One region of the Thermostichus sp. MS-CIW-30 genome, then DNA from elsewhere that is predicted to be linked to it. Evidence: riboswitches for the same ligand, from Rfam matches in the RefSeq annotation. Region 1 holds a riboswitch; each other region holds the start of a gene.
The links. Region 1 has a riboswitch for cobalamin ahead of ACVWXW_RS06780 (sirohydrochlorin chelatase). Riboswitches for the same ligand answer to the same signal wherever they lie in the genome.
Positions count from the first base shown of each region.

Region 2: another riboswitch for cobalamin. It lies ahead of metE (5-methyltetrahydropteroyltriglutamate--homocysteine S-methyltransferase); the one in region 1 lies ahead of ACVWXW_RS06780 (sirohydrochlorin chelatase).
Region 3: another riboswitch for cobalamin. It lies ahead of ACVWXW_RS02800 (TonB-dependent receptor plug domain-containing protein); the one in region 1 lies ahead of ACVWXW_RS06780 (sirohydrochlorin chelatase).

Region 1 is NZ_JBSRZW010000011.1:43,119-53,587, forward strand. Features, by position in the region: gene hmpF (pilus motility taxis protein HmpF) at 68-1,795, opposite strand; gene trpC (indole-3-glycerol phosphate synthase TrpC) at 2,059-2,979, shown strand; gene ACVWXW_RS06765 (DUF5340 domain-containing protein) at 3,043-3,282, shown strand; gene ACVWXW_RS06770 (heavy-metal-associated domain-containing protein) at 3,342-3,536, shown strand; gene ACVWXW_RS06775 (heavy metal translocating P-type ATPase) at 3,649-5,964, shown strand; cobalamin riboswitch at 6,092-6,227, shown strand; gene ACVWXW_RS06780 (sirohydrochlorin chelatase) at 6,258-7,301, shown strand; gene ACVWXW_RS06785 (hypothetical protein) at 7,399-8,292, shown strand; gene ACVWXW_RS06790 (PAP/fibrillin family protein) at 8,301-8,912, opposite strand; gene ACVWXW_RS06795 (L-threonylcarbamoyladenylate synthase) at 8,967-9,680, opposite strand; gene ACVWXW_RS06800 (hypothetical protein) at 9,699-10,073, opposite strand; gene obgE (GTPase ObgE) at 10,134-10,469, opposite strand, start outside.
Region 2 is NZ_JBSRZW010000037.1:3,228-13,696, forward strand. Features, by position in the region: gene ACVWXW_RS13035 (NAD-dependent succinate-semialdehyde dehydrogenase) at 1-21, shown strand, start outside; gene ACVWXW_RS13040 (RNA-binding S4 domain-containing protein) at 21-272, shown strand; gene ACVWXW_RS13045 (hypothetical protein) at 278-790, opposite strand; gene ACVWXW_RS13050 (plastocyanin/azurin family copper-binding protein) at 800-1,186, opposite strand; gene ACVWXW_RS13055 (DUF4439 domain-containing protein) at 1,357-2,022, opposite strand; gene ACVWXW_RS13060 (WecB/TagA/CpsF family glycosyltransferase) at 2,301-3,020, shown strand; gene ACVWXW_RS13065 (cell division ATP-binding protein FtsE) at 3,216-3,902, shown strand; gene metE (5-methyltetrahydropteroyltriglutamate--homocysteine S-methyltransferase) at 4,080-6,344, opposite strand; cobalamin riboswitch at 6,811-7,015, opposite strand; partial or broken gene ACVWXW_RS13075 (ABC transporter ATP-binding protein) at 7,162-7,764, shown strand; gene ACVWXW_RS13080 (cell division protein FtsX) at 7,858-8,769, shown strand; gene ACVWXW_RS13085 (hypothetical protein) at 8,831-9,433, shown strand; gene ACVWXW_RS13090 (pyridoxal phosphate-dependent aminotransferase) at 9,491-10,469, shown strand, end outside.
Region 3 is NZ_JBSRZW010000004.1:54,377-64,845, forward strand. Features, by position in the region: gene ACVWXW_RS02780 (IS607 family transposase) at 1-435, opposite strand, end outside; gene ACVWXW_RS02785 (hypothetical protein) at 657-1,064, opposite strand; gene ACVWXW_RS02790 ((2Fe-2S) ferredoxin domain-containing protein) at 1,302-2,171, opposite strand; gene ACVWXW_RS02795 (DUF1636 domain-containing protein) at 2,183-2,590, opposite strand; gene ACVWXW_RS02800 (TonB-dependent receptor plug domain-containing protein) at 2,719-4,689, opposite strand; cobalamin riboswitch at 4,732-4,884, opposite strand; gene ACVWXW_RS02805 (hypothetical protein) at 5,229-5,753, opposite strand; gene rsmH (16S rRNA (cytosine(1402)-N(4))-methyltransferase RsmH) at 5,930-6,841, opposite strand; gene aroA (3-phosphoshikimate 1-carboxyvinyltransferase) at 7,078-8,412, shown strand; gene ACVWXW_RS02820 (TIGR03792 family protein) at 8,448-8,798, shown strand; gene ACVWXW_RS02825 (DUF502 domain-containing protein) at 8,795-9,571, opposite strand; gene ACVWXW_RS02830 (SRPBCC family protein) at 9,866-10,333, shown strand; gene ACVWXW_RS02835 (GNAT family N-acetyltransferase) at 10,407-10,469, shown strand, end outside.

The DNA.
Region 1 (10,469 bases):
CCTCAATTAAGGCCGTAGTTCCGCTTGCGCCGGTTCTCCCCACCCCCCACAGGAAACGTGAACTCCCTCACGCCTGCGCGAGGGTAGCCAAGAGAGAGTGTACCTGCTGGACGTGGTCGCGTGCGGTGGAGTTTCTGGCTTGGTGTTGGCTCAGCTCCGTCTCCAACTGCGCCAATTCTCCCGCCAACGCTGCCCACCGATCCCGCTCTGGGTAGAGGGTGGCCTGCAGGTGATTGAGGCGACCCCAGGTTTCTGCCATGGCCTGGGCGCGCGCCCGCAGGGATCCCTCCTCTTGCTCCAGGTGTTGCCACTGCTGCTCCAATTCCTGCCGTTGGCGGGCGAGCTGCTCCTGCTGAGAAGGCAAGGACGATTCCAGTTGTTGAATGAGGGTTTGCAGACGACCTTTTTCTTGGAGAAGATCCTGCTTCTGGCTGCCGATCTGTTCCAGGAGCGGCCCAATATCGACCTGAACCGGGGCAGCAGCTTGATTTTGCAGCTGTCTAAGGCGGGCTTCCTGGCGGGTCAACTCTTCATACTCTCGCTGCAGGTTTTTTTCCTGAGGCAGCAGGGCTTCTTCCAAAGCACTGCAGGCAGACTGGGCATAGTCGATATCCATCTCGATGTCAAACCGCTCCTCTGGAGAGGCGGTGGCCAGCCGCTCTTGCAGCTCCCGCAGGGTTTGCCGGTTTTGCTCCAGTTCGGCCCGCTGCTGGCTGACCTGGGCCGCCCGCTGCTCGTAATCTCGGCGCAGTTGGCTGACCAAAGCCGCCAGCTCCTCGACCGAGATCGCCGGCTCCCCAGCCCTGCCGTTGCTGCTGCCATCGACGATAAAGTCGTACTCCTGCACCAGACGAGAGGCTTTCTGGTATAGGCTCTCTTGAGATTGCAGCTGCTGGAGAATCCTCTGCAGGTGCTCTTGATGGGCTCGCAGGGATCCCCGTCGAGTTTGCCACTCTGCTTGGCTTTGCTCCAGGGATTGTCGGGATCCCCACCAAGCGGTGTGGCGTTCTTGCCAAGCGCGGTAGTCTCGATCCAGCTCGTCTTGCCGGGCCTGGGCCTGCTGACGTTCTGCTTCCAGTTGGGCAATCTGTTGATTCAAGTGCTCCTGCTGCTGCTGAATGTGGCTTTTCAAGCTTTGCAGAAGCGCCAAGGGATCCCCAGCCGGATGTAGAGTCTCCTGGAGCTGCTGCACCAAAGCCTGTAGCTGCGCTGCTTCTGCCTCCCCCAAGCGGCTGGAGCGAGCTTCTTGCAACTGGGCTTCCAACTCTTGCCGCTGCCGATTCAGAGCTTCCCGCTGCTCTCCGAGCAGGCGCTGTTGTTCAGCCAAGTAAGCTTGCTGGGCTGCCAGTTCCTCTTTGAGGCTGTCCAGAAGTTTGCGATCTTCCTCCACACTCTTGTATTGCTCATACAGCCGCTGCACCTCTTCTTCCTGGGCTGCTAGCTCCATCTCGCGGCGGGTAAGCTCATGCGCCTGAAAGGTGAGGGACTGTTTCCAAACCTCGATCTCCTCTTCCTGGCTGCGGGCTCTGAGCTGAAGTTGGCTGAAGTTTTGCAGATAGGTCACCAGTTGGCGAGCGGCTTCGCTGATGCGGGCGACCTGACGGTTGCCGGAGATTTCCGCCAGCACCAATGACCCATCCTTGAAGCGCCCAGCCTCCTGGGCGATGCGGCCTTCCAAGGTAATGGATTCTTCGTTCACGGCCACCCAGGTATTGTCCTGCTGCTGCTTGGCCAGCAATTGCAGAGACGACTTGGCAAATCCAATCGGCTTGGATAGCTCTGCTAGGTACAGCACGCCTGAACTCCTCTAAAACAGCATGGACAGGACCAGCCTTGACCCCACCGAGCCACTGCCCCTGGCCGGGGAAAAATGGACGGCCGCCAGAACATGGCTCGCCGAGGCGCACAAAGACTACACCACCTTTCTAGACTCAACCATAGGGTAAAAAAAACGCCTTCGCCAGATGAGTTTTGGGGATGCCTGGGGTAGCTATTCAAACCGGTGGCGGAGCACTAAGGTAGTCTAGGGTGTGGTGTAGGGTTCTGCTCAGGGTTTGTATGGAGCTGCAAGGTGAGCCGCTTTCTATTCGTCGGCGTTCTCCTGCCCCGCCGGTGGTCGTAGCCTCTCAGGTGTACCAGACAACAGCGCCGGAAGCCAAGCCGCGCCACATTTTGGAAGAGATCGTCTGGCACAAAGAACAGGAGGTGGAGCGCCAACGGGAGCAGCTTCCCCTGAAGCAATTGCAACGGCAACTGGATCAAGCCCCGCCGGTGCGGGATTTTGTGGCGGCTCTTACCCAGTCGCCTCACCCTGTTTCCTTGATTGCCGAGGTCAAAAAAGCCTCCCCCAGCCGCGGCGTTCTCCGGGATCCCTTTGACCCGGTAGCCATTGCCCAGAGCTATGAAGCCGGTGGGGCCAGTTGCCTCTCGGTGCTCACAGATGAGCGGTTCTTTCAGGGCAGCGGCGAGTATCTGCGCCGGATCCGTCAGGCAGTAGGGATCCCCATCCTCTGCAAGGAGTTCATCCTCTACCCCTACCAAATCCTCTGGGCCCGCAGCCTGGGGGCAGATGCGGTGCTCTTGATTGCCGCCATTCTCTCGGATGCGGATTTGGGCTACTTTCTCAAGCTGATTCGGCAATTGGGCATGGCGGCTCTGCTGGAGGTGCACACTTCCCAAGAGTTGCAGCGGGTGTTGCGTTTGCCTCAACTGCAAGACTCCAGGGGGCAGGTGCTCATTGGCATCAACAATCGCGATCTGAGAACCTTTGCGGTGGACTTAAACACAACGCGCAACCTGTTGGCCGCCCACTCGGAGCTCCTTGGCGATCTGCCTGTGGTCAGCGAGTCCGGCATCCATACCCCTGCCGATCTGCAGCAGTTGCGGGCCTGGGGGGTGCGCTCTGTGCTGGTGGGGGAAGCGCTGGTGACCCAGCCGGATCCCGGCCAAGCTGTGCGCCACCTGTTGTCATCTCAGTGAATGAAAACCATTTATCAATGGATCTCTGCGAGAACAATTGATCTCTAAGGATTGCTTGGATCGATGAAACGTATTCCTGTGCCGGCTCATATCCACTACGAATTTCTGCTGCGGGTGTTGGAGCGGCAAACCTTTCCGGCAGTGGAAGAACAGGATTTTGGCAACCGAGGCCGCACGCAAGAGCTGATCAACTCCCTGCGCAAAGCCCTCACCCAACAGGTGCAACTGGAGGAAGAGTGGCGACAGCGGGGCTATCAGGTGGACTACCGCTGGAATATGGACGAGCCTCAGCCTCCCTCTTGACCTTCCAGCCCACTGTAAGGTTTAGCATCCTTTCAGTGGCATTGGGGGGGTTTTCCAAGATGCAGGTTGTTTTGACGGTGCCCAAGCTGGCCTGTGGGGCCTGTATAGACACCATTGCGCAAGCGGTGCGGCAACTGGATCCCCAGGCGCAGGTGGAAGGGGATCCCAAAACCAAACAGGTGCGGATTACTTCTGAGCGGCCTGTGGGCGATTTGCGGCAGGCCCTCACCCAGGTGGGATATCCCCCGGCCTAGTCAAGGCTGGGTCGAGAACGGTCGGGCGTCTGTTTTGAATTCCTGTACAGATGGCTGCCTTCGCCCTGCCCAGGGTGGAGAGTAGCTGTCGTTTCATCAACAAGGTGTTGCCATGCCTGCCCCTGAAAAGTCATCGGCTGCACTATCGGCCTCTGCGCCTTCTCCTGAGGGCACTTGGCAGTTGGCCCTGCAAGGGATGAGCTGTGCCTCCTGCGCCCGCAGCATCGAACAGGCCCTCGCTCAGGTGCAGGGGGTGTCCCACGGATCAGTGAATTTTGCCAGCGAGCAGGCCACCGTCAAAGGGGATCCCAGGCTGGTGGATCCGCAGGCGTTGATTCGGGCGGTGGAGCGGGCGGGGTATCGGGCGCGCCTTATCCAGGAGGATTGGCAGCTGGACGATCTGTCGGATCCAGAGCGGATCGCCCAACGGGCCGCAGAACGGGAACTGAAGCTCAAGGTGGCGATAGGGGTGGGCATCAGCACGGTGCTGGTGATCGGATCCCTGCCGATGATGCTGGGGATGGACATCCCGGGCTTTCCCATGTGGCTGCACAATCCTGGGTTGCAGTTGCTGCTGACGGCTCCGGTGCAGTTTTGGGTGGGCAAGCATTTTTATCGAGGCGCTTGGGCCGCTTGGCAACGGCGTTCGGCGGATATGAACACGCTGGTGGCCTTAGGGACGAGCGCGGCTTTCTTCTATTCCATTTTCCCAACGGTTTTCCCCGACTCTTTCCATCGGCAGGGACTGCATCCCGATGTGTATTACGAAGTGTCGGCGGTGGTCACCACCCTGATTCTGGTGGGTAAGTGGATGGAGCAACGGGCCAAAAGGCAAACCTCTGAGGCCATTCGCAAGCTGATCGGGCTGCAACCGAAAACGGCAAGGGTAATTCGCCATGGGGTGGAGCAGGATATTCCGATTCGGGAAGTGCAGGTGGGGGATCGGATCCGGGTGCGCCCCGGCGAGAAGGTGCCGGTGGATGGGGTAATCCTAGAGGGATCCTCCACCCTCGACGAGTCGATGGTGACCGGCGAGAGCCTGCCTGTACTCAAGTCGGCGGGGGATGAGGTGATTGGGGCAACGCTGAATCAGACGGGCAGCTTTGTGATGGAGGCGCGGCGGGTGGGCAAAGACACAGTTCTGGCCCAGATCGTGCGCCTGGTGCAGGAAGCTCAGGGATCCAAAGCCCCAATTCAACAGGTGGCGGATCGGGTGACTGCCTGGTTTGTGCCGGCAGTGATCGGGGTGGCAGTTCTAACTTTTGTGCTCTGGTGGGTGTTGGCGGACAACCTGACGCTGGCCTTGGTGAACACGATTGGGGTGCTGATCATCGCCTGCCCTTGCGCGCTGGGGTTGGCAACCCCCACCTCGATCCTGGTGGCCACGGGACGAGGGGCAGAATTGGGGATCCTGGTGAAAAGTGCCGACAGCCTGGAATTGGCCCACCACTTGCGCACGGTGGTCTTGGACAAAACCGGCACCCTGACCGAAGGTCGCCCTACCGTCACCGATATTTGGGCTAATGGCTCCTCTCCCCTGACGGTGTTGCGCCTGGCAGCGGCAGTAGAGCGGCACTCGGAACACCCTTTGGCCCAGGCGGTGGTGCAGAAAGCCGAAGCCGAAAAAATTGTGATCCCTCCTGCCTGGCACTTTCAGGCAAGGGTAGGCAGTGGGGCAGAAGCCTGGGTGGAAGACCAGTGGATCCGCATCGGTCGGCTGAGCTGGCTACAGGAGATGGGGATCCCTTGGGATCCCTCTTGGTCAGAGCGGGTTCAGAATTGGGAAAGCCAGGGCAAAACGGTGATCGGCGTAGCCCAATCCCAGAGCCTGGTGGGGCTGCTGGCCATTGCCGATCCGCTCAAACCCACCTCTCCTGAGGCAGTGCAACAGCTGCAACAGATGGGTCTAGAGGTGATCCTGCTAACCGGGGATAACCCCACCACGGCCCAAGCGGTTGCCCGGCAGGCAGGCATTCAGCGGGTAATTGCCCAAGTCCGTCCGGATCAGAAGGCCGCTTACATACGCAGCCTAAGACAACCGCGACGGCGGGTGGCGATGGTGGGAGATGGCATTAACGATGCTCCGGCTCTGGCAGAAGCGGATGTGGGGATCGCCATCGTTACGGGTACGGATGTGGCAATGGCCGCCAGCGATATTACCCTCATGTCGGGAGATCTGCGGGGAGTCGCCACTGCCATTCAACTCAGCCGGGCCACCCTCAACAACATCCGCCAGAACCTCTTCTTCGCCTTTATCTACAATACGCTGGGGATCCCGATTGCCGCTGGGGCGCTCTATCCCTTTACAGGCTGGCTGCTCAACCCCATGCTGGCGGGGGCAGCCATGGCCCTGAGTTCCGTTTCGGTGGTCGCCAATGCCCTGCGCCTGCGACACTTTCAGCCCCCCAGACCAGCGGGCCGGCGTTAGGCCCTCTCCCAGGGGCAAGGGGGATTAGCGCGGCAACAGTTTTGCTGCCCTTTGAGCATGAGTCTGCCGTACCGCTCATGCCTCAGGGCTATCTTCTGGCAGGCAAGAACATCCCCCCCGGGAGCTTGGTGAATGGCAAGCGGCAAGCTAACCTAAAAGGCTCAGGCAGACTGGGGAAAGCGCGGTGCAAGTCCGCCACTGTGACGCAACTGTGATGGGATCCCTCCCTCAGCCAGAACACCCACCTGCCGTTGTCCTGTACCCCTTGCGATTCACAAGGAACGGAGTTTTTTGTGTTGAATACCCTCAGTGTTTCCCCTCCCCTTTCGGTTGGGCAGCTTGCTTCTCCTTCATTGCCCCTATTGCTTATCGGCCACGGATCCCGCGACCCTGAAGGGCGGCAAGCCTTTCTGGAGTTGGCCCAAGTCTACCAATCCCTCACTCCCCATCGACCGGTGATCCCTTGTTTTCTGGAGCTGACCCAGCCAACCATTGCCCAGGGGGTAGAGCAGTGCTTGGCCCAAGGGTGGCAGGAGATCGTGGCCCTGCCGCTGTTGCTGTTTGGGGCCCGCCACAACAAGTTCGATGTGACGATGGAATTGGATCGCCTGCAGGCCCTCTATCCCCAGTTGCGCATTCGTTACGGTGGGCCGCTGGGGATCCGCATCGAGATCCTGCAACTGCTGCGAGACCGATTGGCTGCTCTGATAGCTGCCCAACCGCAGCGGATCCCAGAAGCAGAAACCGTGCTCCTGTTTGTGGGTCGCGGCTCCAGCGATCCCGAGGCCAATGCCGAAGCCTGTAAACTGGCCCGGTTGCTTTGGGAAGGATCTGGGTTTGCCGCTGTGGAAACTTGCTTTATCGGCATTACCCATCCCCGCCTGCCCGTGGGATTGGAGCGGGCCTTGTCCTGGCAGCCGCGCCGGGTGATCGTGCTGCCCTACTTTCTGTTTACGGGGGTGTTGGTGAAAAAAATCGAGGCGGCAGTGGAGAAACAACGACAACGACAGCCGGAAATCGACTGGCTGATGCTGCCGGAATTGGGCCTTGTGGATACGGTGCTGCACAGCCTGCAGCAACTGGAGCAGGAAGCCCTGCAGGGCCAAACCCCGATGAACTGCCACCTGTGCAAGTTTCGCCTGGCCGTGAGCGCAGAGGTCAGAGCTGGGCATACCCATCACCATCCTCACGAGCATCATCACCACCATCACGGGCACGGATCCCATCACCACCCTCATTCTCACCATCACCCTCAGCACGGCCACACCCACGCAGCGGCTGGGGATCCCTGGGCCCAATTAGAGGGCTACCACCAACGGGCTTGGCAGGTGCCCTAAGAGGGAAACAGAGGCTGCTGGCGGGATAAACTGAGTGCAGACAGGCCATTTTTGAACCTGGTTTTCCCGCTCTAGCGGTTGTGATGACGAAAAAACGATGATGCTCTCCCGCTCCTCTTGGGTTTCAGGTGCCGCTGCCGCGGGGAGCGGGATCTTTGTTTTCGCCCTGGTGGTGGGGCTGCTGGATCAGATCCTGCCCACCCTGCCCAAGGTTTCCTTATCCTTGGCCGGGATCCCTGGGATCCTGGCTGGAATTGGGTCTGCCTATGGGGTTTGGCAGGTGGTTCAGATGGGTCTGCAGTCGGCTTCCTGGAGCGACTTTCGAGAATCGCTGGTGGCGACCCTGTCTCCCTTTGATCCTGCCGATTATGGCGGCAACCCTCGGCAACCCGAGGAGGATTCTCTCCCTTTGCAGTCGGTTGACGAGGATCCTCAAACCCAGATCCGCGATCGACAAATTCTTGATCAAGCTGAGCAGCAGACGGAAACTGAAACCGAAGTAAGCGAACACACTCAAGTAAGACTGCAGGGCGAGCAGCACCAGGATCAAGCTTCGCAGGCCAAGGCCCAACAGTTGCAGCCCCTACAAGAATTGTCATCACCTTCTTCCCCAAGCCCTGAGTCGGCAAAACCCACACCAGAGCCAGAGCTCAACCAAAAACTTCGCCAACTCCAGATGCAGGTCGCCACTCTGAAAATAGAACTGGAACTCCAAGAAATCCAACTGCAGCAGTTGGAGGTGAGGCGGACTCGGCTTCAGCAGCAGAAGCAGAAACTCAAGCACGTTCTGCGTCGCACGGCGTCCGAAAATCAAAGGCTGCGCTTCTTACAGGAGCAAAAAGCCCGGCAACTGGAGCAAACTCAGCAAGAGCTGCAAGCTTTGCGGGAGTCCTACCGCGCCTTGCAAGTTCTACAGGAAATAAGCTTCACCCTAACCCAAAACCTATCTCACAAAATAGCCGAAACGGAACCCTCTAAGCCCTCCGGCTAGCCGAAGTCTCAACTCACCCGTTTCAGGACAAATACACTCCCCTCGCTGCCCCGGCCCATCCGCAAATCTTCATCCAAATAGGTGATATCCAGCCAACCCGTTGGCTCGCGGCGGCGGATATCGATTTGAATAGCCGGGATCCGCTCCGGAGCCCGCTCGAGCAAATAGAGAAAACTCTCGATCTCGTAGCTCATCAAAGCTTGGGATCCGAGCACCAATCGCTCGAAAATCACCCTCACCCGGCGCTCAGATTCGGGGTAAAAGCGCGCTGATACAGCCAAGACTCCCCGTGGCATCCAAGCCTCCAGCCAACCGGATCCCTGGATCTCCGCCACGTTGAAGACCCGTCCAGCTTTGGCCCGAATACACTGGTAGATCTCGCCGGTGGTCAAAAAAGGCAACTGTGCCAGCCGCAGCAGAGCTGTGCTGGTGGTAAAGAGGGTGAGCCAGTTCCCCTCCAACCCTTCAGGGGCCGATGTTGGCTTGGGGGTGGGGTTGAGCGCTTCTAGGACGGCAATTTGAGACAGGATCTGGGCTTGCTGCTCAGGGGAGACTTTCCGGCCCCGGTCGGTCGCCTCCAGCAGGTGCAGCAGAGCCGATTTTTGCTGAGCCAGGGCCATGAGCACACTCCAAGGCATCAACCCCATTTTAGAGAACGCCAGATCCGGCTGCCCTCAACCGTCTTCTTCTACGGGTTTCAGATTTAGATCTGCCACCTGCTCATACCCTAGCCCGGCCCGCACCACCAGCGGCTCGGATCCGGTCAAATCGATTACCGTAGAGACCTTGGCCCGGCGGGGGGCATCGTCATCCAGCACCAGATCCACCTGTTTTTCCAACTGCCGCATCTCTTCAGCCGCAAAGATCCCACCCTCATCCCAGGGGTCGCTCTCCCACTCCCAGGCTTGCCCAGAACTTAAGTCCAGGGATCCGACGGGATCCCCCCCCAGCTTGGCAGAGGTGGAGACAATTGGATTGCCCAACTCTTCCAGCAAAGCCTGACAAATGGCCGAGTCGGGCACCCGGATGCCGGTGGTTTTCCGCTTGGGATCCATCACCAACCTGGGCACCAGCTTGGTGGCCGGCAACAGAAACGTAAACGGGCCGGGGATCAGCCGCCGCATCAGCCGATAGGCCGAATCGGTTACCTGGGCATAGTGGGCAATGCGTGAGAGAGAAGGGCACAAAAAGGTAAGAGGCTTGTCGTTGGAGAGCTGCTTGATACGGCGTACCCGCTCCACTGCTTGTTTGTGGGTCACATCGCAGCCAATGGCATAGACTGTATCGGTGGGGTAAAGCATCACCGCCCCCTCCCGCAAAGCCGCCGCAATCCGCCGGATGGAACGGGCCTGGGGCTGTTGCGGATGCAGCTTAAAGTACTCGGCCATCGGGCAGATGGGAAGAGGTCAAGACTCGGAGCAGCTCCCCCCCAAAGGGTTTTCCACAAGAGGGCGAGGGGTCGGTGGCACCGACGCGGGCGGGGATCCCTGAGATTCGGGCCAGTCCTTCAGTTGTTGCATCAGGGCTTGGATGTGCAGACGGGGCAGATAGGGCCAGTCGCCGGCTTCTTCCAAATCCTGAAGCACCCGATACAGAGCTTGACGGGTGTTGGGCAAAGACTCCCGAAAGGCACCTTCCAGGATCGCGCGGTGCAACTCCTCCAGCAGCCGCAGGAGCATCAGCAGCTCCACACACGCTCCCGCCCTCGCCTGAGCCGCCTGTTCAACGGCCAACATAATCTGACGCAAATCCGGTGGCAGATCCTCCGCCGAGATATACATGGCCACTCGTCTCTGGGTTCTGGGAAGGCAGGGGCTTTCCCATTCTAAGATTCTTCTGCCTTAGGACTGGATGGCTCCCACAAGATCCAACTGCGCAGGCTGTTGGGATCCCCGACCCAGGCACTGCCACACCCGCTGCAAGAGGGGATCCAGCCCCTGCTTGGCAATCGCAGAAATGGTCACCACCGAAGTGCCGGCAGCAGCAGACAGCCTCTGGGCGCGCTCGGCAACCTGCTGGGGATCCAGAACATCGATCTTGTTCAAAACCAGGATTTGTGGCTTATCGATTAACCCGTGGCCGTAGGCGCGCAGCTCCTGCTGAATAACCTGGTAATCCTTGACGGGATCCGCCGCCGTGCCATCCACCAAATGAATCAGTACCCTGGTACGCTCCAC
Region 2 (10,469 bases), on a different contig from region 1:
AAAACCTTTTGGGTGAAGTGATGGCGGAGACTCCTCAAAGGGATCCCCAGCCGGCGACGGATCCTGTAATCAAGCTGGATCAATTCCTCAAGCTGGCGGGGGTTGTTCCCACCGGCGGGCAGGCCAAGCAGCTCATCCAAGCGGGGCAAGTGCGGGTGAATGGTGAGGTGGAAACCCGGCGGGGACGCAAGCTGCGCCCTGGGGATGAAGTGGCCGTGGGAGGTGGAGTTTGGCGAGTGCGCCTGGATAAGACCCCAAAGTCAGATCAGTGAACGGGTCAGTGCAACCGGATCAAAAGAAGCATGGCCAAGGCCCCGATTCCCCCTGCCACCGCAAACTGCCATTCCAGCCCCCACAGCAGGCAGGCAACTCCGGCCAGGATCTGGATCCCACCGGTGATCCAGTAGGGGAGACGCGGCGGATCCACCAGGCCGTTGAGCCAGTGGCCCAGCCCCATTTGCCACAGCCAGAACACCCCCAAATACTGGCCCAAGGCTGCCAAAGGGGTACGTCCGACAAAGGGCAGCACCGAGAGGATCATGCCCTGGGCGATCACCAACGTCCACACCAAACCCACAAAGTAGAGGTGGGCCAGTCCGGCTGTTCGAAACTCCGGCAGCCTGGTCTGCCGCACCATGTAGCCCAAGCCAACCAGGGAAATCACCAACCACAGCCAGTTGATGTTGGCCTCTTGGTGAAACTGGGTGGCGGCGAACCCCATCCCCAGAAGAATGGCCCAAACCAGGTACACCCGCCGACAAATGTTCCAGAAGGGAAGAGGGGTTTGCATGGCCTCCACCTAATCGACGACGACAATACGGCCCACCATGCTGGGGTGGATCTCGCAGAAATAGTCCTGGATGCCGGCCACTTCGAAAGCCACTGCTTTGCTCTCGTTGCGCCTCAGCCGTCCCGTTCCTTGGAATTGCGCTCCCTCTATGGGAGTAGCCGTGTGGGGGGTGGAATCCAGGTTGGTGAAGGTCACCTTGCCCCCCCGCTTGAGGGTAACCTCCGAGGGCAGGTATTGAAACCCGCGAATGATCACCTCTGCTTCCGCCGTTGCCTCGACAGGATCTCGCCCCGCAACAGAGCTGGCTTGTCGCCACCGATCCACAGCCAAGATAGCCCCCGCATTGAGCAGGGATCCCAGCCCACTGAGCAACAGCAACCGCCGCGTCATCGGCATAGGACTTTCTCCACACAGGTTTAGGAAGAGAACAAAGGCTGAGGCGCTCAGAAGAAGGCGATTGCGACAGCAGTGCAGAGCACTTGGATCTCCAAGCCCCAAGTCCTACAGAGGACGTTGGAAGGCTTTGCAGATCATCGCCTCATCGCCGGCAGGGGTTACCAACAGCTCTACACCTTCAGGATCCAGCGCTCCCGAGTCTCGGCGCTGACAAAGGGGGCAGGCACCACCAGAATGCTGGGATCAAGGCTGTGGAACACGGCCCGGATTGCAGTGGCATGGGCAACTTCGTTGGGGCCAATGGTGCTGGCGGCAGCCACCAGGTCTTTGTTGGAAAGCTGGGTAAACGCGTCGTTGTAAGCCAAGGCTGCATCAAACTCCAGAGCCAGGGCCAGCTTGGCAATGTTGGCATCGGAGTCGAGATTGCCTTCTTTGTTGTCGATGTAGGTGGAAAGGTCGTAGCTATCCCGGGCCCGAGAGGGGATCCCTCCCAGTTGCCGCACGGCGCCCGCCAGCAGATCCCGATGCTGCTCGTGATCCTTCAGGTTCTTGGTGGCCACTTCCAACACGATCTTGCCCACCTCGGTGTTGCTCAACTTGCCGGCAGCGGTTTTGTAGGCCCAGATTGCCTGCTGTTCCAAGTCAATGGCCGCGTTGAGGATGGCGATGTCGGCAGTGTTGGACTGGGCGGCACCGGGCAGGGTGCGCAATCCAATTGCTCCACCTACGCCCGCCAGCAAACCAGCCAACAACAAGCTGCGGCGGGAGGTTGCAGGGCTGGGATCCCATTCGGCAGCCAAGTGAGGCAGAGCGAAGGGAGTCTTTGCAGTCTTCATCTCAAGTCTCCTGTCTCGAAAGATGGCAACCAACCTTCAGGGACTTGCTCTTGGTCGGGCAATTCCCTCTCGGCCTGGTCTGATGGAGATACGCCGTGGATGCCGCCGCGGATGCCTGAGGGAAGAGATTTTCGTGGTCAAATAGCCATGAAATGCCTCCTCGAACTCCCCTCTCCCTCTGGGAGAAGGTCCGGGCTATCTTAAAAGCGTGTCCAACGGCTCCAGTGGGGGCCAGCATTCGGTCGGTAGTGTCGTTATCCATCCATGCGATTCTGGGCGTGAACCTGCACCTTGCTCTGCCGGAGGCCAGCCTACAGAGCTACGCCACCTGGATTGAGGCGCGTATTCGGGAGGGGCAGGGCGCTCAAGTGGTCACCTGCAACCCGGAAATGATCATGCAGGCGCAGCGGGATCCCGCCTTTGCCCAGGTGCTGCAAGCGGCGGAGCTGGTGATCCCCGATGGCATTGGGGTGGTGTGGGCCCTGCGGCGGCAGGGGATCCGCGTCCAGCGGGTGCCGGGGATCGAGCTGGCAGAAACCCTGATCCCGTTGGCGGCAGAACGGGGGTGGCGCTTGGCCCTGGTGGGGGGAAGGCCGGAAGTCAACCGGGCAGCAATTCGATATTGGCAAGCCCAGTGTCCTGCTTTGGCCCTCTGGGGCTACCACGGCTACTTCTCTAGCGAGGAAGAAAAAGAGCTTCTGCAAGCTCTCCAGGAATTTCGACCGCAACTGGTGTGGGTGGGGCTGGGATCCCCGCGGCAGGAGCTGTGGATCCAAAAGTGGCGTCCCCTTTTGCCCCAAGCCATCTGGATGGGGGTGGGGGGCAGCTTGGACATTTGGGCCGGCCAAAAACGGCGAGCGCCCCGTTGGTGGCGTGACCATCACCTGGAATGGTTGTATCGTCTCTATCAGGAACCCTGGCGCTGGCGACGCATGTTAGCTCTGCCCAGCTTTGTCTGGCGAGTGCTGTGGGATCCCTCTTCTCGTTTGCGCCCCTAGTCTGCTGGCGCTCCCTCGTTCTTCTCTCTGTAGGCGCTTGCCATGATGATCGGTCAGCACATCGGCTATCCTCCTCGCTTACACCGTTGGGCGGGTACGGCTCCGACCCCTCATCCCCCTGCCCCAGCCCATCCAGAGGCCACCCTGGGCTTTTACAGCAGCACCCAATCCGGATCCCTGGAAACCCCGGCCAGCATGGTGTCCTTGCGGGGCGTGAGCAAAGTCTTTCCCAACGGCAACTTAATTTTTCAGGATGTGAACTTGGAGGTGCGCCGCGGCGAGTTTGTGTTCGTAACTGGGGTCTCCGGGGCGGGCAAGTCCACCCTGCTGCGGCTACTCTACGGGGCGGAACAGGCCACCGAGGGCACGGTCATCGTCGATCAAGTCTGTCTCTTTTCTTCTGAAGGGCGGCGGCGACCCTACCGCATCCCACCGCGTCCGCTGGCCATGTTGCGGCGGCGCTTGGGGGTGGTTTTCCAAGATTATCGCCTTCTGGCCAACCGCACCCTGGCAGAAAATGTGGCCTTCGTGCTGCGCGCCCAAGGGCTGTCCCCCGCAGAAATCCGCCGTCGCATCGGGCCGACCCTAAAGATGGTGGGGCTGACCGAAAAGCGAGATCACTTTCCCCATGAGCTTTCGGGGGGGGAACAGCAGCGCCTTAGCCTGGCCCGTGCCATTGTCAACATGCCGGTGCTGCTGCTGGCGGACGAGCCAACAGGAAACCTAGATCCGGAAAACTCCCTCTTGGTTCTCCAGATTTTGGAGCGGCTCAATTCCTTTGGGGTGACCGTCATCATGACCAGCCATGACCCCTATCTGGTGGAGCGGGCCGGCCACCGGGTGGTGCGCATGGAGGGAGGGCGCCTGTATGATCTGCGCTGAGGGTCTGCTGGGATCCCTACTTTGCTCTTCACAAGCTTTTTGAGATCCCGGAGAGCAGCTTTGCCGGTTGCATCAGCAGACCGTAGGCCCTAAGCCAGCCGCATCAGCACAACAGCGGCACCGCCCGCGGCGACTTGTCAAGCCAGCCCGACCAGTTACATCAGCGGGTCGTGGGCCTTACTCGCGCAGACCCTCAGGTTGGGTTTCCAGAAGCTCCTCCCCTAGCTGATGAGCGGCAGCCACCATATTTTTCAGTGCGGGGATCACCTCCTCCCAGCGGCGGGTCTTGAGGCCACAATCGGGATTAACCCAAGTTTGCTCCACAGGCAAGTGGGCCAGTCCTGTGCGCAGCTGCTGCAGGATTTGCTCAACGCTCGGCACCGCAGGGCTGTGGACATCGTAAACGCCGTTGCCCACCTGGTGACGATACCCAGCCTGGGCAATTTGCAGCAGGGTTTTGTTGTTGCTGCGGCTGTTTTCAATGGAAAGCACGTCGGCATCCAGCCGCTCAATGTGCTCGATGATGTCCCCAAACTCTGAGTAGCACATGTGGGTGTGAATCTGGGTTTCCGGCTTGGCCCCGCCGGTAGCTAGGCGAAAGGCATCCACTGCCCAGCTGAGGTATTCTGGCCAGCGTTCTTTTTTCAGAGGTAGCCCCTCCCGCAGTGCCGGCTCATCCACTTGCACCATCACCGCTCCAGCCGCTTCCAGATCTGCCACTTCGGCTCTCAAGGCCAGGGCAATCTGCAAAGCCTGCTCCCGCCGGGGAATATCAACACGGGGAAAGGACCAGTTGAGCATAGTCACTGGCCCCGTGAGCATGCCTTTCACCGGCTTTTGGGTGTGGGACTGGGCTACTTGGAATTCCCGCACTGTCATGGGTTGGGGGCGAACCACGTCGCCGTAGAGAATGGGAGGGCGCACGCAGCGGCTGCCGTAACTCTGCACCCAGCCGTGTTCAGTGAAGGCAAAGCCTTCCAGCTTCTGGGCAAAGTACTCCACCATGTCGGTGCGCTCAAATTCCCCATGCACCAACACATCCAGGCCAATCTCTTCTTGAATGCGGATGCACTTGGCAATCTCAGCGTCAATGGCTGCTTCGTACTCCGCCTGCGAAACCTCCCCTCTTTTGTACTTAGCTCGCCACTGCCGCACCTCTGGAGTTTGGGGGAAGGAGCCAATGGTGGTGGTGGGCAAAGGTGGTAGCTGAACCTGCCGACTTAGGCGCTGCTCGTAGGGCAGGAATCGCTCGAAGTCCTGGAGCTTGAGGTTGGCCAAAGCCTGGCGCACTTGGGGGTTGGGGGGGCTAAACTGCGCAAAGCTCTGCCATTGCTGCTGGATTTCCGCCTGCTGGGCAGCAGTGTCTTCGCCGTTGAGGGCTCGCGCCAGGAGAGCTACTTCGGCCAGCTTCTGTTCGGCAAAGCTGAGGACATTTCTGAGGGGTTCTGGCAACTGGGCTTCCAGAGCAGCGTCGTGGGGCACAAATTGCAACGAAGCGGAAGGCTGCACCCGTAGGTTGGGAGCTACCCCCTGCAGCTCCCGCAGGCTGGCCAAGACGGTCTCAGGCTGAACCTTCCAGACATTCCGAGCGTCCACTACGCCAGCACCTAGGATCTGGTCAGCCGGAAAGCCATAGGTTCTTACCAGATCCAGGGTGTGGCCACGGGTAAAGTCAAGGCTAATGCCGGCCACCGGCAGTTGCACCACCCAGGGGTAAGTCTCCCCCAGGTCATCGAAGTAGGTGACCAAGTGGACAGGGATCCCGGCGGTTGCCAACTGGCGGTAGCTCATTTCCACAGCTTCCCGCAGGCCACTTCCCTGGCTGGTAACCAAAATGGGATCGTGAATCTGGACTTCTGGGATCCCCAGCTGTTTTAACTCCTGGAGGAGATCCCGGTACAGAGGAAGGAGCTTTTCCAAGTCCGCCCGCAGATCCCCAGATCGCTGGCTAAGGCAGAGCAAAGTCACTGGACTGAGGACAACGGGGCTGGTGCGCTCCCCTAGGATCCCTTGGGCCCGCCGAACTCTTTCCAAAAAATCCCCAAAGTTAGGACTGGGATCGGCTTCCGGCTCAATTTCGGGTACCAAGTAGTGGTAGTTGGTGTCAAACCACTTGGTCATTTCCAAAGCCGGCAGGCCCTCCCGCCCCCGCGCCATGGCAAAGTAGCGGTCTAAACCCGACAGACCTCGGAACCGAGAGGGGATCAGCCCCAGCCAGGTGGCCCAGTCCAGTACATGGTCGTAGAGAGTCTGATCCCCTACCGCAATGTGATCAATCCCAGCTTGTAGCTGAGTCTGCCAGGCTTGAGTCTCCAAATCCCAAAAGGTAGCCAGCAGAGCCTCTGACCCTAGGGCACCACTCCAAAAGCCTTCCAAAGCTTTTTTGAGCTCGCGGCGCTTGCCCATGCGGGCATACCCCAATGTCATGGTTTGTGCAGTCATGTTGTGTGCCATCCCAAATACTGAGTTTTCTAATTTTCCTGCGTTCAATTCGCCCTCAACTGGGATCCCGCCCGCCAAGGAAGAAACCGGCTGTTCCTCTCTTGCCTCTGGAACCCCAACAAAACACTGCCTTTTGCGCAAAAAAGATACTCAACGCAGCCAGCGATCGCAGTGGCTACTTGCCAGCCACCAATTGAAGTCAGGAAGCCTGACATCTCACTCTTTCCTTCGCGTAGGCGGGCTGTAGATCTTGATAGATCTTGATAGATCTTGGTGCAACAGCACCCAAAATTTACTCTCTCCCGGCCAACTGGCTCAGAGTCTTGCTTGGGTTCTTGGACTTATTTCTACTGCTGAGGAGTACCGAAAGCTTGTGGGAGCAACGCCGGGAAAATGCTCAGGATAACGAAAGCAGAAACGAGCTAAAGCCAAGACAGTTACCATCTGTACCTCGCAGATGTTGTGAAGTTTAGAAAAACCATCGGCGGGCATTCTGACTGACACGGTTTTGGGGGACAAGATCTGGATCGGCAGCGAATGACTCTAGAGATTTGCTGCAGAACTTCTCCTAAACCGGATCACAGCTGCGGGACAGCGGCAGATTCTCACTGCTCTTTCCCCGTTTCCTCTGGCGGCTGATCCCCGTCAGAACCGATAGCTGAGCTACATCGTATCACGAAGTTCAGAGACGGGAGTAGAGTGCTTCAATCATCACCAAGCCAGCAGCCTTTGGAGCTACCAGACCTCACCTTTCACCCAGCGGTCTTGCAGGAAGTCATCGGAATCCTCTAAGCATCCTCCCCCCCTGCATTGCTCTCAAGTAGAACTTGGGGAAGTCGTAGGGCTGATGGCTCCCTCTGGTTTTGGCAAAACTACTCTGGCCAAGTTGCTGGCGGGCTACCTTACCCCCAGCCAAGGTCGGGTGAGTGTGACAGGGCAGCCTTTGCCTCGGCGAGGGTACTGTCCAGTGCAGCTTGTCTTTCAACATCCAGAGCAGGCCGTTAACCCCCACTGGCGCATAGCTCAGGTCTTGCGGGAAGGGCCTCCTCCCCAGCCAGAGGTTCTCCACACCTTAGGCATTTCCCCCAGTTGGCTCAACCGCTATCCCCATGAGCTAAGCGGGGGAGAATTGCAGCGGGTTGTCATCGCCCGGGTTCTCAACCCACAAACTCGCTATTTGATTGCAGATGAGATGACAGCCATGCTCGACGCCAATACCCAAGCCCTGATCTGGCAAGCTGTCTTGGCCTATGGGCGGGCACATCAGATGGGGCTTTTGGTCATCAGTCATGATCGCTTTCTCCTGGAACGGCTCTGCAGCCGCTACGTCATCATGACCAGCCATGACCCCTATCTGGTGGAGCGGGCCGGCCACCGGGTGGTGCGCATGGAGGGAGGGCGCCTGTATGATCTGCGCTGAGGGCTGCCGGGATCCCTATTTTGCTCTCCACAGGCTCTGTTGAGCTCCAGGGGGCAAGGGTCTGAGCCCATTGATTGTTGGATGGAGAACAGCATGCAATCTCTCTCCCGATTTCTCAATAAAATCCGCTATCTCCTACAGGAGACTTTTTTGGGGTTGCGGCGGGGGGGCTGGCTGAACTGGGCTGCGGTGAGCACCCTGCTGGTGTTGCTGTTCCTGGTGGGGATCGGCGTTGAGCTGTCCTGGGGTGTGGATGCAACGGTGCAGTCTCTGGGGGGACAACTGGAGATCTCCGTCTATCTGGAGCCGGAACGACAGGGGGTGGAGCTGCAACCCCAGGTTGCCCAACTGCCTCATGTGGCCGAGGTGAAGGTCATCACCAAAGACCAAGCTTGGCGCACCCTCTTGATCGAGATGGGGATCCAAGACGAGGCGGCCATGGAAACCCAGTTGGGGGAGAACCCCTTGGTGGATGCTCTGCGGGTTAAGGCGGATTCCACCGAAGCCTTGGGGGAAGTGGCGGAGCAGATTCGCCAACTGGAAGGGGTGGATGAGGTCTACTACGGCGACCGCATTGTGGAGCAACTGGCCCAGCTCCAGGACATGCTACGGCTGGGATCCCTGACCATTACCGGCGTGTTGGCCCTGACAGCGGTGGCGGTCATCACCACCACCATTCGCCTCATCGTCATGGCGCGGCGGCGGGAGATCGAGGTGATGCAATTGGTGGGGGCGACGGCAGCCTGGATTTACTTGCCCTTTATTTTGCAAGGGTGCCTGTTTGGGGTGATCAGCGCAGTGGGAGCTTGGGGATTGATCTTGGGATCCCAGCAGTTGCTGCAGGAGCTGCTGGAGCAGTTGATTGCCTTGCCCTTCCTCAAGGTGATGCAGGCAGATCGCAGCCAACTGGAGTTTTGGCTCTTGCCGTCGATGTTGTTGGGGATGGGGGTTTTTCTGGGCACCACCAGCAGCTTGATCGCGGTGCGCAAGTCGGCAGGGCGATGAGCTGGAGGCGATGCTGAGGAAAGCCCTGGATATTCCAATCTGAGGATCGCCATAGGATAAGATGATGGACTCTACTTCCCTGGCTTTCCAAGATCTGGCCGCCATGAACCCATTGCCTCCTCCCGCCCACCCCTACCAGTTCCGCGCTTTGGGCCTGATTAAGGGATCCCTGAAATCGATCCCCAAGACTTATGCGCAGGCAACCTTGGTTGCCTCTGACGGAGCAGAATATCCGGCTACCCCCGGACGCGCCGAGCTTCTCGGCCCCTTCGAGCACTGCATCAAGAGCGGCCATACCTACTGGTACTACGTGCAGCCGCAGCCGCGTTCAGGGGGGGCTTTGGGCTTGAGCATCATCCGCATCCTGGCCCTGCCGGAAGAGGAGCAAGACCCAGAGTGGGAAGAAGAACCGTTTTTGCCTGCCCCTGAGGACACAGAGGAAGGCTTTAACATCCGCGGCATTGTCGAGCCCCACGATGGCTTTGTTGAGGTGACCGTGCGGCGCAAGCCCCAGGGAACCAAGCAATTTGCTCCTCTGCAATTGCGCTTGGAAGGGTTCTTGCCCGGAGCTGTGGCGGGCGAGTTTTGGGATCTGTTGGCAGAGCGAGAGGGCAACAAACTGCTGTTGGTGGATGGTACCCGCCTGTTGACCGCAGTAGCCTAGCTGTCTAGATTGGCCCCGCTTGAGAACCTTAAAATAAACCAAAGAGCTTCCCAACCGATGGTGTCTGCTGCCGGCTTGTCCCAACGGGTCGCCCATCTATCCCCTTCCCCCACGCTATCCATTTCGGCTCTGGCTAAAGCCATGCAGGCAGAGGGGCTGGATGTGTGTAGCTTGAGCGCAGGCGAGCCGGATTTCGATACACCTGACCACATTCGGGCCGCGGCCATCCGTGCTCTGGAAGAGGGCAAAACCCGTTACGGCCCCACTGCCGGGCTCCCCGCTCTTCGCCAAGCAGTGGCCGACAAGCTGCGGCAGGAAAACGGCCTGGAGTTCAGCCACGACCAAATCCTGATCAGCAACGGCGGCAAGCAAACCCTGTTTAACCTGGCCATGGTGCTGCTGGATCCCGGCGATGAAGTGATCCTACCTGTTCCCTACTGGGTCAGCTACCCCGAAATTGCCATTTTGGCAGGGGCAAAGGTTGTGCAGGTGCAGACGGAAGAGGCCCAGGGGTTCAAGCTCACCGCCGCCCAACTGCGCCAGGCCCTCACCCCCCGCAGCAAGCTGCTGATTCTCAACTCGCCGGCCAACCCCACCGGAGCCGTTTACCACCAGCACGAGCTGGCAGCTCTGGCAGAGGTGATCCTCTCCGCCCCCCATCTGTACGTGATCTGCGACGAGATCTACGAAAAGCTGGTTTATGGACAAGCCCGCCACATCAGCCTGGGATCCCTTTGCCCTGACTTGATGCCGCGCCTGATTCTCAGCAGTGGCTTCGCCAAAGCTTACGCCATGACCGGCTGGCGGGTGGGCTACTTGGCCGGGCCCAAGCCCATCATCGAGGCGGCCATCAACCTGCAAAGCCACAGCACCTCCAATGTCTGCACCTTCGCCCAGTACGGTGCTCTGGAAGCCCTGACCAGCCCCCTATCGGCAGCAGCTGTGGAAAAAATGCGCCAAGAATTCTGGCAGCGGCGAGATCTGATGCTGGACGGGATCCGCACCTTGCCGGGGGTGACTTGCCCGGAGCCAGAAG
Region 3 (10,469 bases), on a different contig from region 1:
TTCGCAGCCGTATTGACGGCAGTACCACTCAACGAACTCAAATCCAAACCGGCAGAGTCGATCCCGGTGAGCGACCACAATTGTTCCGACATCTCCCGCACGAACTCGTTCCAATAAGGCAAGGAACTTTGGTCTTTTGAAGTCGAGACCGCCGCCAACCTCTCCGACCACTTCGGCTCCAGGATAGAGGTTAACCAGTCTTGCAATCTGTCTCTCCAAGTCTGGTTTCTGCCCTCGACTGCTGACTCGGGCGTACAAAACGACTCGTTTGACTTTTCTTGGCGTTTTGATGTAGCTGTCGAGGTCATACCTTCTCGCCCTGCCGGATGGTGTACGTATTGCCTTGATCCAGCCTTTCTGTTCCCATCGCCTCAAAGTGTGGAGACACACCCCAAAATAATCCGCCGCTTCTCTCGGTTTTACATACCTAGCCATACCAAGCAGCCATACTGAACACACTGTACATTATTTTCAGTATAGTCCAGCGTATCATTGACTAGAGTCATGCTCACTGTTAACGCGACTGAGTTGCAAAGGGATCCCCTCCCACATAGGTCGCCCCTATTTTGGCCTGGATCCCTCTTGGGGATGTTCCAGATCACTGCAAAAGTGCTCCGCACCGCTGACGGGATGGGAAGAGCTTGTACGGGAGCGGCTTACCGAAGTTTCCCCTCTCCCAGCCACACCCGGCGACGTCCTCTATCCCACACCAGCAGGGTGTGGATCCCAATCCAAAGTCCTGTCCACAGCCAGTTGTGCAACCAGATTTTGCCCAGGATGGACAGGGTCAAGCCCTCCGTTCCCCCCAAGACCAGGCCGGCTGCCAAAATCAGCCCTTCAAAAGCCAGAAACCCCAAGATGAGCATGGCCGGGATCCAGAGATAGTTCAGCAGCAGTTGCCTTGGCCGAAGCGGCTTGGACTGAGAAAACAGAGGTCGGTAACCGCCAGCAAGAGCAATCCCCACCGTGCCGATCCCCAGCACCAACCCCCAGGCAAACGAATCGGGAGTGCGGGGATAGTTGTGCCAGGTGTAGCCAAAGATTTGGTTGGCCAGCCAAATCATCAAAGCACTAATGATTGCCCTTTGGCGGGTTAAAGTTGTGCCTGCAACAATACCAACAGTTACAAAGGGAAGGGTACATGTATAAGCAATATTGCTGAGACAGCCGACGGTGGTAAACAAGCTGGGCCAGAACCAGCCTTGGGCCAAATCTTGAGCAGCTTGTATCCAAAGTGGGGCTGAGATCAAGCGGCAAGATCTGGGGATAGGTTGAGCACTCGATTGCAGGCCAATCATGCTTTAATCTCCTGGAAAAAGGTGGTCTTTCAGAGGACAGCTATTAAGCAAATGCTCAAAAACAATTTGTCGAGCTACTTGGGGAGTAACCCGCTTGTACCAGGTGCAATCTCCGGAGTAAAAAACCACCGGCCCCTGTTGGCAAACTTCCAAGCAGCCTGAGGTGATAACCTGTACGTCCAGGTTGGCTTCTCGAAGGGCGGATTCCAGAGCTTCTACAACCGGTTGGTAGTTGCGGGAAGGATAACAACGGCTGGAACGACAAACAGCAAGGTAGGGACGTTTAAGAGGGTTATCCTCATAGGGGATCCGCTCTTTCCCCTGCACATAGATGGCGCGGATGCGCTCGTAAAGAGAAAGCTTTTGGTAATCTGCTTTGCCTTCCGGCAGGTAGTCTTCCTCTGGCCCCAAAAAGGGGCTGGGCAGAAAAATCTGCAGCAAAGGCTCTTCTGCTCCATTCCAGAATTGGATCCCCCACATGCGGGGCTGACCTTGGGGATTGAGGCGCCGGTAGAGAGCAGCACGGCTAACCAATCTTTTGCGGCGCAGCTCGGGTGGGGTCTTGCGATGGGGGCCGCCTTGGTGCTCCTCCAGGCACAAATGCAGGTGCCAAGTTTCGGTGGCAACGGTTAGATAGCCATCGTAGAGCACGCACAAAGCTGGAGGTTTCTTGAAAGCCAGCTCCAGCACCCCGCCTTCCGCCACATGGCCCACCTGGATCTCGGCCCAGTGCTCTTGAAACAGCTCGTAGAGCAACGGCCCCAAGCAGTCGATGTGGGCAGGGATCCCTTCATAAAGGGTTGTCCAACCCGTCAGAGAAACTTCCTGCCAAGCTTGATGGAGGGGGGTTATCCAGGGGGTAAAAGTGGCCATGAGAAAGCTCCTCAGTGCAGTGGTGGAATACGAGCAATCACCCCTTTTTTGAGAGGGCGCTCGGCCCAGGGTAGGATCCCATCTGGCTTGGTGAGGTAGAGCTCTGCTGTCTGCAGAATCAGCTCCACATCTTTTGGATCCAGATCTCCAAAAACATAGGTCATCTTTTGAGGTGCTGCCAACGCAACAACGCAAGCATGGCTGCAGCCGCTCATACAGGCAACCGGCTTCAGGGTCAGTTGAGGATTGAGGGTTTGAGATTGCAGGGCAGACAGCAGCATTTCTCCCTTGCTAATCCCTTCTTTTTGGCCGTTAACCCACCGAGATCCGCAGGTGATGCAAACCCAGAGATAATGACCGCTGGGTTGCTGAGCAGCGCTGCCAGCTTGGATGGGCAACTGGGAAGTTGATCGAGACATGGTGCTCCTTGATATAGTCATAGGTTTCTGTCCAAGCAAAGGGTGTGAGAAGAGGCAAAGACGATCTCAATGTCTTGGCCAAGGATTCAGCAGTGAGTTAGACAGCTAAAAGTCAGCCTCAAGTCGCTCTAAAATTGGCCCCTTAAATTAAGCCGAACGGTGCGACCCACTCCTGGGTAGCCGGGGAAAACCTCATATTGCTCATCCAGCAGGTTATCGACTCCCACCTCGAGAGCGAGATTTTCTGCAACCGGGATCCCTCCCCGCAGAGCCAGGTTGGTGTAGCCGGGCAGAGATTGGGTATTGGCGTTGTTGGTAAAGAAAGTGCCAATGTGATGCAGGAAAACTGAGGCATACCGATCCTCTGCATCGCGGTAGCTCAGGCCCAGGTTGAAGCTGTCTGCTCCCACGAAGGCTAGCTGTTTGCCAACCGCTTTGGGATCCAGCGCCGAGCGGATGATGGGATCGTTCAGGGTGTAGTTGGCAAAAAGAGTCCAGTTTTCCCCCAATCGCAAATCCAGGGCTGCTTCTATGCCTGTGTATTCCACGAGCTCAATGTTTTCGTAGGTTCCCCTGCTCGGGCCGGTGCTGACAAAGGTGATGCCATCGCGGATGCGGTTATGGGCAAAGGTCAAGCGCAGCAGGCCAAAATCTCCCAGAGCCTGATCCAGGCCAATGTCAAAACTCTCTCCCCGCTCCGGGCGCAAATTGGGGTTGCCGTCGACTTCAAAAAAGCCCCGCAAACGAAAGAATAAGTTTGAGATCAAGGGGGTGCGAAAGCTGCCGGCATAATTGGCCCTCAGGGTGGTGCCTTCTGCCAAAACCCAGCGGATCCCTGCGGCAGGAGAGGTGGCCGAACCGTTGACCAGATTGCTCGAATCTTGGCGAACACCTAAGTTGAGATAAAAGTTGGGCTGTGGCCTGTAATCCAGGCGGGCAAAGAGGGCCCCTTGGTTCACGGTATTGTCATAGTTGACGTTGGTGGATCCCCTGGCAAAGGAGAAGGTGGTGTTGCGAGCTGAAATGGATCGGTAGTCTGCTCCTAGAGTAAGCTCCAGGTTTTCAGCAGCCTTCCAGGTGTATTGCAGTTGGGATCCCCACCCCGTTCGCGAGATCTCATCCCGGGATCCCTGGCTTTGTGGGGCGCTGAAGCGATAGTTGAGGTCGTCAAAAAATACCCTAGCTTGCAGGGATCCCCTCTCTTGATCCCACAGCCAACTGAGATCTAACAGCAGGTCGTTGGTGTTTTGCACTGCATCGGGGGAGGGAAACTCGGTGCTGCCGGGCACCTGAAACGCTTTATTGAGATAAAGGGCATTTCCGGTTAGGACCTGGCCTTCTGCCAGTTGCCAGGTGAGTTTGGCTTGTAGGTTGTGGTACTCCACCGCCGAGTTTTCCCGCCTGCCGGCTTTGCCCAAACGCCTAATTTCAAAAGGAAAGTCGTTGTTGCTCTGCAGACGGCGATAGCTGACCACCCAGCCCAGATCCTGCACCTGGCCGCGGTTCTGGATCCCTTGCTCGTTGAGGCCGTAGCTGCCGATAGCCGCTTCCAGCACGGTCTCGGATCCCGGCTTTGGCTCCAGGGTTACGATGTTCATGACCCCGCCAACCGCGTCCGATCCATACAAAGTGGAGCCCCCACCTGGAGAGATCTCAATACGCTCGACCACATCTGTAGTGATCTGAGACAGATCGAACCCGCCAAAAAAGCCCAGGTCGTTAATGGGGCGGCCATCCAAGAGCACCAACACCTGGGCCGTTCGTCCTCCCCGCATAAACTGGGAGCTAAGGGCTCCCAACTGGGTTCCTGCCGTGCCGTCGCTGAGGATCCCGGGCAGGTAGCGCAGGGCCTCCTGAACCGTTCTTGCCCCTTGCTCTCGAATTTGCTGGCGGGTAATGACGTAAACCGGGCGGGAAGAATCCCGCAGCAAACCAGGACGGCGAAAAGGTGTGGTGACGGGTTGATTTAAAATCTCGGCGCTAACACCGGTTTCCAACACCTCTTGAGCTGAAGGTGAAGAGGCCGCCGGCTGCGCCCACGCTGGGATCCCCAAAACAAGACCCCCCAGCGCCAGGCTGAGACCTAGAATGGGATTCATTTTCTTTCTTGAAGCTCCTGATTCCGTGCGACGCGGAAGAAAGACGAGCCAGAACCGCAGGCGGTCATCCTGACTGAGGGCATGGGTCTAGCCCAAGCCCATCACAGTTGCGGCACAGCGCCGGATTTGCACCGGACTTTCCCCTTTACATGCCCTGGCTGATCCCCAGGACAACCTGTCGGTACAGCTTTCTCTGCGATTGCTCCGAAAAAGCCGTGCTAGGCATCATACATCCCCTGCTCTGGAGTTCCTATCCTGCCAGGGGGGATGTCATCTCCAGGGGTGAACGGGATCCCAACGGCAATCCCAGGGCTTCGGATGGGCCACATCCCATTTAGGCCAGATTTCTTCACTGCTTTGTAAGCAGTTGAAGGATAGCCCGCTGCTACTCCAGATCGCGAGGCCCAGGGATCCCTTGACTTTTGAAGAATTTGAAGGATAGGGAGGATAGAGATACGCTGAGATCTTGCAAAATCCACAGCCTTTGGGAGAGTAAGAGGGGAGCAGTGGCTTGGCTGCTGTCCACGGGATTCATTGGACTAGTACCCAACCGGGTAGAAAAGAGGAGCTTTTTCGATTTCAGGCGGGGCTGTCGTCTGGTGGGCTGGATCCGGTTTAACTTGGCTGGGAGAGGCAATCGGCACCTCGATCATCCGATCCGGTACCAGCGGCACCATTTCGGAGCGGTCGGCAATTTCCCGCAGAGAATTGGCAATGGATTCTTGAGTCAGCAGAAACTGTCGTTCGTTGCGCTGCATCTGCTGCCACACCTGGTAACGCTGGCTCCACCGGCTTTGGGTATGCACAGTCCAACTGTAAAGGCTTAACACTGAAACCCCAGAGAGGATAGCCATCCCTGTGGAGATCTGCTTCCACCAAGCTAGGTGTTCTGCCCAAGCCGAATGTTGGCTGCGAGGATGGGCTGATTTCAACTTCAAATCCAAAGGCTGGGTGCGGCTGGCTTGAACTGTACCGGAGAGGGGTCGGCTCAGAGCAGAAGGCTGTCTGTGGCGACGAGGGCTTTTGGGACGATCAAGACCTGCGTTCAAAGGCTGGCTAACCATAGGGCTTAACCTCACACACACCAAGGGATCCGACGGTGCAGGACTGCCGGTTCCGCTTCACCCTAGTTCCCCGCATCCCCCAATAGCAACCCCCTTCTCCCGATTCCCGGCCTCAGCAGGACAGCTGTCCGCTTCACGGTAGCCGATCTCTTGAGAGCGGGAGAACCAACCTAAACCTACATCTGACTGCTGCGGGCAGCCACTCGCAGTTTGGCAGAGCGGGCCCGTGGATTGCGTTGCCGTTCCAGTTCGGAAGGGGACAAGGGCCTGGGGGTGAGCACCTGCCAACGGGGATCCCTGCGAAAGGCCCATTTCACCAGGCGATCTTCAAGGCTATGGAAGCTGATCACGGCCAACCTGCCGCCGGGTTTCAACCAAGTGGGAGCTTGGGCCAGCAAGGTTTCTAAAGCCTCCAGTTCTCGGTTCACGGCAATGCGCAACGCCTGAAAGACCCGAGTGGCCGGGTGAATGCGGCCTCGCCGAGCTGCCGGAGGTACCGCCTGCCAAACCACCTGGGCCAACTGGGTAGTTGTGGCGAGGGGACGAGCCTGCTCGATGTGATGGGCAATGCGGCGGGCAAATCGCTCTTCGCCGTAACGGGTGAAAATCTCGATCAACTCTTCGACCGGGCGATGATTAACCCAATCGGCGGCAGTCTCCTGAGCTGTACTGGGATCCATGCGCATATCCAGCGGCCCCTCTCCGCGAAAGCTAAATCCCCGCTCAGGGCAGTCCAGTTGCGGCGAACTCACCCCCAAGTCGGCCACGATGCCATCGAAGGGAATCCCCTGCCCCTGCTCATCCCGAAAGCCATGCTGCTGCAGATCGAAATCGGCAAAATTGAGGTGCCACAGTTGGATGCGACTACTGGGGATCCCTTCTGCTGCAAAACGCGCTTGCGCCGCCTGCAGAGCCGCCGGATCCCGATCCAACCCCACCACTCGGGCAGCTCCCCCCCGCAGCAGCGCCAAGCTGTGCCCACCCCCTCCCAACGTCACATCCAGAAAAGTGCCGCCCCCCTGGGGTTGCAGGTAGGCCATCACCTCCTCGGTCAAAACAGAGTCGTGTTGATACACCTTGCCAAGCACGGTCTGCGGGGGTTCTATTTCTGCTGCTACAAAGTTCAGTATCTGCAAAAAAAAAAGGCCGAGGCCAGGCCCCGACCGAGGAATCCATGTTGTTAAGGTGATCCTCTGGGAAAAGAGGGGTTGCCGTCAAAAGACAGGCTGTCTTGGGATCCCTGGTAAGATCTCTGGGGCATGAGTCCGGGCCTGAGTAAGATGAGACTGCTGCCGCTTTTGCCCAGTCTGCCATCAGAGTTGCTGTGTTGACTCACTCTTCTTCTACCGATATCCTCACTCTCTCGCCGGCCAAGGGCCTGCGCGGCCAAGTGAGCATCCCCGGCGACAAGTCCATTTCCCACCGCGCCCTGATGCTGGGATCCCTGGCCGAAGGAGAAACCACCATCCAAGGGCTGTTGCTGGGAGAGGATCCCCGCAGGACGGCAGCCTGTTTTCGGGCGCTGGGGGCAGATATTTCGGAGCTTAACAGCGAGTGTGTTCGCATTCGGGGAGTTGGCCTGGGCCAGCTGCAAGAACCGGCAGACGTGTTGGATGCAGGTAACTCCGGCACCACCTTGCGCCTGATGCTGGGGATCCTGGCTGGCCAGGCCGGGCGCTTTTTTGCCGTCACCGGCGATCGCTCCCTGCGCTCGCGGCCCATGGGGCGGGTGGTAGAACCGCTGCGGCAGATGGGGGCCAGCATTTGGGGACGGGCCGGTGGGACGTTGGCACCTTTGGCCGTACAAGGGGGATCCCTCAAGGGCATTCACTACCGCTCCCCGGTGGCTTCGGCGCAGGTGAAATCCTGCCTCTTGCTGGCGGGCCTGCTGGCAGAAGGCACCACCCAAGTCACCGAGCCGGCTCTCTCTCGGGACCACTCGGAACGGATGTTGCGGGCCTTCGGAGCCGACATTCACGTGGATCCAGAGGCGAAAACCGTGGCCGTGGTGGGGGGATCCCGCCTGGTGGGCCAGAGAGTTCAGGTGCCGGGAGATATCAGCTCGGCAGCCTTTTGGCTGGTGGCCGCCTCCATTGTGCCCGAGAGCGAATTGCTGCTCCGGGATGTGGGCCTCAACCCCACCCGTACCGGTGCACTACGGGTGTTGCAGGAGATGGGGGCTGACATCCAAATTGAGAACCTCCGGGAAATGGCCGGCGAGCCCCTGGGAGATCTGCGGGTGCGTTCGGCCCGCTTGCGCGGCTGCACCATCGCCGGCGATCTCATCCCCACCCTGATCGACGAGATCCCGGTTTTGGCGGTGGCGGCGGCCTTTGCCGAGGGGATCACGGTGATTCGCGATGCCGCAGAGCTGCGGGTGAAAGAAAGCGACCGTCTGGCTGCCATAGCCCAAGAGCTGAGCCGCATGGGAGCCCAGGTCACTGAATATCCTGATGGCCTGGAAATCAAGGGAGGGATCCCTCTTCACGGGGCCGAGGTCGACAGCCACGAGGATCACCGCATCGCCATGAGCCTGATGGTGGCAGCTCTAGGAGCGCAGGGATCCACCCTCCTCAGGGGAGCCGACTGTGCCCGCATCTCCTACCCCGACTTCATTCCCACCCTGCAACGATTGACTGCTTCCCCCCTGGAGTCTTGAGAGGGCCCATCTTTAACTTTGCCGCCTCTGCTCCTATGTCGACCTGCCCCAGCCCGCCCGGCCCTATCGCCATCGAACATCTCTGCTTCCGGGTTCCTCCCGGTGGGCAAGCAGCCTTTCTTGAGCAAGACGAGCGGGTTTGGGGATCCGCCCTGCGCCGGCATCCGGGTTTTCTGGGCAAAGAAGTTTGGCTGGATCAGCAGGATCCTGAACTTGTCCACCTCATCCTCCGCTGGGCCAGCCGCGCTGATTGGAAAGCCTTTTCCCCCGAGCAAGTGGAGGCATTGGATCGGCAAATGCGGCCTTTTTATGTGCGCTTGGAACAGGCCAAAGAATACCAGCTCTGGCAGCCCGGCCCTTCTGCAGGGACAGGAAAGCAGGATTAAGGGATCCCTTCAGTCTCAAAACCTACCTCAGAGCCCACCGAGTCAGCCCTGGGGGATCCTGCCACCCGCTCCTGCTCCACCAGCTCCCGCAAACTGGGCATGGTCACGGCCAAAGCTCCTTCTCGCCGCTGCAGCCCCGCTTCAAAACTCTCAGGGGTGACAATGCCGCCGGAAATGAGCATCTTAAAAGCATCTTCCACCGGCATGAACACTTCCACCACCTGGTCTTCCGGCACAATGGCGTACCAGCCCGTCGTTGGATTGGGGGTGGTGGGCACAAACAGGCCAAGGGAGCGCTGCGGCCCATCGGGCCGAATGGGAGTTTGAATGGTGCCCGTCACAAAGGCCAGCGCCCAAGCTCCTGGTCGGGGATATTCCACCAGCACCACCCGCCGAAAGCGCTGATTGTTGGGGGCAAACAAAACACTGACCAATTGCTTCAAGGTCTTGTACACCAGCCCCGCCACCGGAATCGCATGGAGCAACTGTTCGCTGAGATTGAGCAGCCACTGGCCGACAATGTTGCGGGCCATGAAGCCAATCAACAGGATGAGCACAATCGGCGTCAACAGGCCCACCGCCAGATCGATGAGGTTGATCAAGATCGGGTGCAAACCCTGGATGGGATTGAACTGCTTCGGAATGCTGGTCAGAAAGCCAATGCTCCAGGTGGCCACCTCCACCGTCAGCCAAATGGTAGTTGCCAGAGGGATCACCACCAGCAACCCCGCCACGAAGTAGTTCTTAAGATGCTGTTTCCATTGTGAAACCATGGTGAGGTCGTTCCGTCAAGTCAACCGAGTGGATGCACCGAACCTTTGCAAGTGGAGCTTGCAGATGGCAATCATGATACCTGCCTTCTGCATTGCCCTCATGGGGGGCAGCCGCAACTTGCTCGAAAAAGAAACCGGGCTGCCAAAAAGCGCAGAGCCCCAAACTTTCACGAGGCCGATAATGCTATCTTAGGTCGATATAAAATTTTGTAAAGGCAGGGATCCCGTCCCGAGGCGTTGTGGCCAAGCCCCTGGATGGTTTGTGTTTCTGCTGGGTGTTGCGTGGGAGGCCCTATGTCAGAGTCAGATTGGCTAGAGCATACCTGTCAGGTGGAGGTGCCTGTTCCCATTGAGCAGGTATGGGATTTGTGGGCCAACCTCACCCTCATGCCCCGCTGGATGAAGTGGATCCGCTCGGTGGAATTGCTGGATCAGGAGCTGTCCCGGTGGACACTGGATACCCGCGGCCTCACCTTCAGTTGGATCTCCCGCACCCACACGGTGGTGAAACACCAACACATCGGCTGGAGTTCGGTGGAGGGGCTGCCCAATCGGGGCGCGCTGCGCTTTTACGACCGCAAAGGCAGTACCATTGTGAAGCTGTCGGTGGCCTACAAGCTCCCGGGGATCCTCGGCAAAATCTTGGATGGCCTGTTTGTGGGCAAAGTGGTGGAGAGCACCATCCAGGCGGACCTGGAGCGCTTCAAGGCCTATGCCCTGGAGCATGCGGGGCCAACCGCCGAAGGTGCCTCGGCCAGCTAGCCTCAGTTTGTCAGGCCTAAGCGTTTTGTTGAACTTCCCCTTGCCAACCCTCACTGCTGCAAAGGTTTTCTTCATGCCCGATCCCTCTCCTGAGCCTGTCATCGCCCTCTCTCGTCAGCCGGTGGACAACCGCAAC